Regions from separate parts of the Bacillus sp. JJ1533 genome, predicted to be linked through region 1. Evidence: riboswitches for the same ligand, from Rfam matches in the RefSeq annotation. Region 1 holds a riboswitch; the other holds the start of a gene.
The links. A riboswitch is a leader RNA that binds a small molecule or an ion and turns the genes downstream of it on or off. The one in region 1 is predicted to bind thiamine pyrophosphate.

Region 1 (3,618 bases):
TCTATCGCTTTGAAAAGACCTTTGAATTCGAGAGCTGGTGCAACCGCATGCATGTGTCAGATCAAGAAAAGGCAGAACTAAATGCCTACATGTTACACGCTCCAAACAACATCAAACAGAAGTTTCGAATTCAAATTACGAATCATACCATCATATCCTTTCAAGGAGAAGCAGTTGTGCTAAAGGCGACAAAATTATAAAAAAGTGGGGCATCCCCCACTTTTTTATAAATCATAACAATGATTCAGAGGTCCACTGCCCTTTCCAAGGTCCAGTCCCGCTTCTAATGCTCCTGTAATATAACGTTTTGCCTCTTGTATACTTGATTTTATATCTAAGCCAGCAGCTAAGTTACAAGCAATGGCTGAGGATAGTGTACAACCTGTGCCATGGGAATTTGGGTTATCGATACGACTTCCCGGGAACCATGTAAATTCCCCATTGCTATATAAGAGATCGTCTGCTGTATCCTCAAGATGACCCCCTTTAACTAAAATCGCACCCTTATACATTTCGGATAATTTTTGAGCCGCCACTTGCATGTCTTCCTTCGTCCGAATCTCCATTCCACAAAGGGCTTCAGCCTCATGAATATTCGGTGTAATAATGGTCGCAAGAGGGATTAATCTCGTAATGAGGGCATCCATTGCTGATTCACTCAATAGTCTGCTACCGCTTGTTGATATCATGACCGGGTCTACCACAATATTTCGAGGTTGATATTCCTCTATTTTCTCCACGATTTTGTTAATAATTTCAGGTGAGGACACCATCCCTATTTTTACACTATCCGGAAAAATATCAGTCATTATGCAATCAAGCTGTTGGCCAACAAATTCAGGAGTGGAATCAAGCACGCCATATACCCCTGTGGTATTTTGAGCGGTCAGAGCCGTAATGGCACTCATCGCATACATTTTATGAGCAGTGATTGTTTTGATATCCGCTTGAATTCCCGCACCCCCACTACAGTCAGAGCCTGCAATCGTTAGGACCTTTTTCATGTTAATTTCCCCTCCTTACCATCTCAGTTGAAAGTTCTCGCAATTCTTTAGTGGCTGTAGTGATATCGGACTGTGCAAAGATTGCAGACACAACAGCGACTCCATCTACCCCACTTCCAGCCAAGTCTAAAACATTCTCTTTGTTAATTCCTCCAATGGCAACGATTGGAATCGAAACGCTTCTGCAAATTTCTCGGACAGTTTCAAATGCCATCGGCTCCGCATCCAGCTTTGTGTTTGTCGGAAAGACAGACCCTATCCCGAGATAATCCGCACCTGCTTTTTCAGCAGCAATGGCTTGTTCCACAGTTTGAGCCGATACCCCAAGAATTTTATCCGTTCCAATTAACTCACGGACTTTTTCAACAGGCATATCCCCTTGGCCAACATGCACACCATCTGCATCACATGCTAGTGCAATCTCGACATTGTCATTAATCACAAATGGAACATGATAAAAAGCAGTTAGCATTTTAAGTTCGATTGCTTCCTGTAAAAACTCATCATAATCGAGTTTTTTTTCTCTTAGTTGCAGAAAAGTAATGCCACCTTGTAGCGCTGCTTCTACTTGCTCGATTAAAGTCTGATTGCCTGTCCAGGCACGGTCTGTTACTGCGTATAATAGCATTTCATTTTTATCGACTTTCAATGTTCATCCCACCTTGGAGTAGTGTATAATCTAATTTGCTTATCGTATCAATCAAATAGGTTCGAAATGATGAGGTGCCCCCATTTAGTTCTTCAACTTTTTGATGTGCCAGTTCTCCGCAATACCCCATCGCGCTCACCGCAGCGGCCGTGCTCTTTAAAATTTCCTGAGGATTTGCACCACAATAAGCAGCCACTACCGCTGAAAGCATGCATCCCGTTCCTGTAATTTTAGACATCATTGGATGACCATTTCTGATGACAAAAGCATCTTCCTGGTTTGCAACAATATCAATAGCACCTGTGATTGCAATAACCGCATCTGTTTGTTTGCTTACCCTTTTCGCAAATTGAACCATTTCATTTATATTTCCTTCATTCATGACATCCTCATCGGCTGCATCCACACCTTTTGTATGGCCACTACCAGCATGAACGGTTTTTATCTCTGATAAATTCCCTCGGATTACAGCAAACTTTACTTCGTTTAAAAGGCGATAGACCGTATCCGTTCTTAGGCTCGATGCCCCTGCCCCAACCGGGTCTAAAACAACAGGATGACCCAATTGATTTGCAGCTTTTCCTGCTAATATCATCGATTCAATCGTTCGTTCATTCAATGTTCCAATATTAATGACCAGCGCGTTACAAATACTTGTAATATCCGCCACTTCCTTTGGATCGTCAGCCATAATCGGTGAACCTCCACAAGCAAGCACAATATTTGCAACATCATTTACCGTCACATAGTTTGTAATATTATGTACAAGCGGTGTTTTTTCTCTTACATTTTTGATGATTTGCTCAAACATTGTTTCTCCTCCTAAATAAAAATGCGGTATACCTGAAAAAGATATACCGCATGAATACACATACTTACTATATTCCCTACGTTGGCATTATCCAAATCAGGTTAAGGGTCAAAGCTACGTTTCGCTTACTCTCAGCCCACATGTGTGAGCTCCCCTATTTATATTTAATTGTTTTTATTATACCATACGAAAAAAATCTGTCATTAAAATGGTTTATTGCTTTCGTCACAACAATAGTGTACGTTACATAGTATAAAACAAATACTGTATGTCATATAGTAATAAAAAATGAGGTGGGTGAATGAGTAACTTATTAAACTCATTAATGACTGAACTTAGAAGAGGAACATTGACACTGGCGGTTTTAAGTCAATTACGAACCCCGCAATATGGGTATTCCCTTGTTCAATTATTAGAGGGTTCGGGAATTTCGATTGACCAAAGTACCTTATATCCCTTGCTTCGCAGACTTGAAAAACAGGAATTGGTCACAAGCAGTTGGGATACGTCTGAAAGCAGACCCCGAAAATACTATGTTTTAAGTGAATACGGGCTCGAGATTTTTTTACAGTTAAAAAAGGAGTGGATTCAAAGTTCAAAAGAGCTATATAGCTTGCTAGAGGGAGAGGAAGATTATGAATCTGATTGATATCTATATTCAGGAGGTAACAAGAAGACTTCCTGAAAAAATGCGTGACGATATCGCACTTGAACTAAGGTCGACCATCGAGGATATGTTGCCAGATGATTACAATGAAGCAGATGTAAAAACTGCACTCGAGAAATTAGGGAGCCCTGTAAAATTGGCTAACAATTATCGAGAGCGACCAATGTACCTTATTGGTCCACGTTATTTTGACGTGTATGTAAACTTGTTAAAAATGATTGTGCCGATTGCCGCGGTTGTTGCATTCATCACGATGTTTGCAGAATATTTTATCGGGTACCAAAGTGGAGAATCGATTATTAATGTCGTTTTGGATATCATAGGCACTGGGATTTGGAGAATCATTGACGTTTCAATTCAAACATTCTTTTGGTTCACCATAGTATTTGCTGTTATCGAAAGAGTAGATAAAGGAAAAGATGACCAACCTCTAACAACTAGTCTTCAAAAATGGACTCCAGATGATTTGAAAAATATCACCTATATT
Region 2 (3,618 bases), on a different contig from region 1:
TTACCCACTGAACTTACTTCTTCAGGGAGTTCTACAAACTCTCCGTTAAGCCTAATCCTCATTTATATCACCTCCCTAAATCATGGCTGTTTGCCTTCGATCAAGACGAAAGGCATCAATCCATTCTTGTTTTACCCGATTATTTAATACAAGATCTCGGATCATTTTCCCGGTTGCTGGTGCAAGTAGAATCCCATTCCGGAAGTGGCCACAAGCTATAAAAATGCGTTCCTCCTTAGGATGTCTGCCGATAAATGGATGCCCATCAAAGGTGGTAGGTCTTAAGCCTGCAGTAAATCCGTCAATCTTCCAGTTTATAGAAGAGGGGAGCATCTCTTTTGCTTTATCAATTAAAAATTGAACACTTTGTAGGCTAATTGAATCATTCCAGTCATCCTGAACCATCGTTGCACCAATGACAAGCTTGCCTTTATTTCTTGGCACGATGTAAGATTTATCGTAAAACAACGTGTGCTGTAACATCTGATTGTGATGTTGAATGATTAAACTTTCTCCTTTAACAGGTGATAACTGTTCAGATATTCCAAGGTTCTTAAATAGTTTGTTGCTATAAACCCCTGTAGCTATAACGATATGCTTAGCTTCAACATTGCCTTTTTCTGTTTTAACGATGTAGTTGCTATCCTTTTTGTCGATTTCATATACATAACAATTTTCAACAATAGAAGCACCATGTATCTGAGCGGCTTTTGCAAAAGCCTCACAAGTACTGGTAGGAATTACACTCACATCATCTTGGATATAAGCAGCACCTAGTACATCATCGTTAATCTCAGGCTCCATCCTTTTAACTTCATGTCGGTTCAACCATTTGACTGTCGGCAGCTTAAGAAGCGAATCGAGATTTTGCTTGTCTTCATTAGTGAAAGCTAGCTTTAGTATCCCTCCCGTCCTATACCCAATATCAACACCACTTGTTTCATATAGTTCATCCTTTAAACGGGTGTATTCCAGTTGGCTTGATCTTGCAAAAGGGAAGAAGAGGGAGTAATCACCATCACTTTCTGAATGTGCACCGAGCATGCCAGCAGCCGCTTTCGTTGTTTTCATTCCTATTTGTCCCTCTTCAAACAATGCCACCTCTACATGTGCCTTTGCTAAGAAATAGGCAATAGAAGAACCAATAATCCCACCACCAATAACAACTACTTCATAATTATTCTTCATGTTGAATCGCCTCATTTAGTTTTTTGGTTATCAAAAGGGGATTATCAGCGTTAAAAATACTGGACATGAGTGCTATCCCATCTGCCTCAACAAGTTTGATAGATTGAATGTTTTCTAGCGTTATGCCACCAATTGCATAGACAGGGATTTTCATTTCTTCTTTCATATGTAGAATGGGTTCAATCCCATTTGGAGGCAATCCCTGCTTGCTACTTGTTTCAAAGCAGTGACCATAGAGGACATAATCTGCTCCATGTATTTCAGCTTCTGTTGCTTTTTCAAATGAATGAACACTGCAGCCAACCCGTATATGAGGGTACCGTTGTTTAATCATTTGTATAGGAAGTCCATGCTCAGGTAAGTGAACAGTAGGAATGCCCATACATAATGCAACATCTAAGCGGTCATTTATTATGATTTTTTCTTTTTCCACACCATTAATGAGTAAAGACTCGATTAATGTTAGAAGTTCTCTGACTGACTTTGTTTTTTCTCTAATTTGTACAAAATCAATCACATCTTTAATCGTGGTAATTTTTTCAGCTAGAGCTTCTACGGTGTGTTGATCATCTGTCACAGCGATTAATTTCATCTGATTCCTCCGTTTTCGTTCGTCTACTTGTAGCATTAAAAGGAATAGAACGGTAAAAGCACAACAAAAAACCACTCTCCAATGCAGGAAAGTGGTTTGTATTGTACATAAACAATCAAAATTGCCTTTACCACATTCCTACGCAGGTACAAGCCTGTTCAGGTAATGAGGGTTTCAAAGTAACTACTTTTTTCTCAGCTCTTATCAAGAGTTCCCCTAGTGAAAATACAAAATATTTAATTATATATTAAAATTAACACAATTAAGGTGAATTGAAAAGGGATATGAATCAAAGGTTGGGACAGAAGGACAGGTTTGTTGTCCCATTGTGGTACCCGGATTATCCTGGTTTTTGCCTCATACGCAAAAATTTCAAAACGTTTAAATGTGTAAAAACCATTGATTGTCCTCTTCATTTCATCTAAAATAAATATCTTAAAGACGGCCTGAGTCTATATAAAAAGATTCTGGCCTTCATTATGCGGTCGGGAAAGGAACACCATGTCATGAATTCATCTTCGTATTTTTATAGATTTTTAGAACCTATATCCAAGGAACTAGCCTTTTTAGCGAGAGAATTAGAAAATACCATCTTTTCGAGCCCACGTACGATGCTTACCCATTCAAGGGTACTTATTGAAAATATTCTTCAACAAGTAATGAAATATGAAAAAATGAAAGAAGATCCGCGTATAACATTAAAAGGGAGACTCACTATTTTAGATAATGAAGGAATTCTTACAACTGAAATAAGAGATGCTCTTCATCTAGTTCGTCAACTAGGTAATCAAGCCTCACATGACAAACGAAAGTTTCGTTTTTCTGAAGCCCTTTTATCATGGGAAGCCATATACAGGATTGTCAGATGGTTCGTCGAAGTGTACACCTTATTATCGATTGAGGTCCCGGAATACCAGGATCCAACACCTCCGAAGGAAGAACGTTATGACATTACCGAATTGGAGCTCCGTTTGAAATCACTAGAGGGTTTATTAGTTGCTTCTATGAAAAAGGGAACTACAAATCAAAAAGCACGCCATGAAGTTTCTGCTTCAACCGATGCTGAACCAGAAAAAATGGCAGAGCCAGGGTACACAACGATTCGTACAATTGAATATAAAGGGGACACACTTGAAGTTCCTTATTTTCTACGTGATGCTTTTTTATTACCACAACGGTTTGATAAATCGGAGACCTTTTTAATCAGATTAGGTGCGGAACAGCAGGCGCGAATCATGAGTGAATTACCTAGCAATCTCGAAAACCTTCATAAGCATGTGAAACGATTCAATGAAAATAATGACAAGCAATTGTTTGAAGAACTAAAAATCTTTATTGAAGAAGAAAAGATTCGTAGAAAAGTTACCCTTGAACGACCTGGTGACCTTTTTTTATTTTATAAGTCAGATTACATTATCCTAACAGATGCACTGAAAAAAATACCACTAACGAAGGACGAATTTACTGGAATTCCAAGTCTCATAGAACAATTAAATGAAGACGGAATCCATACTGTTGGACACCTTCCAAAAGAGTTGGTGATTCTTGGAAAATATAAAAATGTCGGAGTTGTGAATGTAGGGAGATTGTTTGGGCAGTTGAAGGGTAAGTAAACGTGTTTACTTACCTATGGTTTCTAAGGCACCCTTGCTAGGTGTCTTTTTTGTAGTGGCAATATCCTCAGGTGTTGATTATCCCCGAGAGCACTCTATTAAAATGAATAATCATCATTTCGCTTCAAAACAATATCCGTTCACAATTAAGTGTAAAATTTAATAAAAATTGAGTTTATGGCCGAAAAATTAGCAGGAAATTCTTGTTTTTTGACGAATTTATAG

Region 2: it holds a riboswitch for thiamine pyrophosphate, as region 1 does, so the genes downstream of both, V7138_RS06885 (thiamine phosphate synthase) here and thiM (hydroxyethylthiazole kinase) in region 1, are expected to answer to the same signal.

Annotation. Positions count from the first base shown of each region.
Region 1 is NZ_JBALOV010000053.1:61,127-64,744, forward strand. It holds gene V7138_RS23790 (class I SAM-dependent methyltransferase) at 1-200, shown strand, start outside; gene thiD (bifunctional hydroxymethylpyrimidine kinase/phosphomethylpyrimidine kinase) at 225-1,004, opposite strand; gene thiE (thiamine phosphate synthase) at 1,006-1,653, opposite strand; gene thiM (hydroxyethylthiazole kinase) at 1,640-2,464, opposite strand; TPP riboswitch at 2,521-2,630, opposite strand; gene V7138_RS23810 (PadR family transcriptional regulator) at 2,766-3,113, shown strand; gene V7138_RS23815 (HAAS signaling domain-containing protein) at 3,100-3,618, shown strand, end outside.
Region 2 is NZ_JBALOV010000013.1:65,493-69,110, reverse strand. It holds gene thiS (sulfur carrier protein ThiS) at 1-62, opposite strand, end outside; gene thiO (glycine oxidase ThiO) at 76-1,188, opposite strand; gene V7138_RS06885 (thiamine phosphate synthase) at 1,178-1,780, opposite strand; TPP riboswitch at 1,899-2,008, opposite strand; gene V7138_RS06880 (DUF4145 domain-containing protein) at 2,287-3,393, shown strand.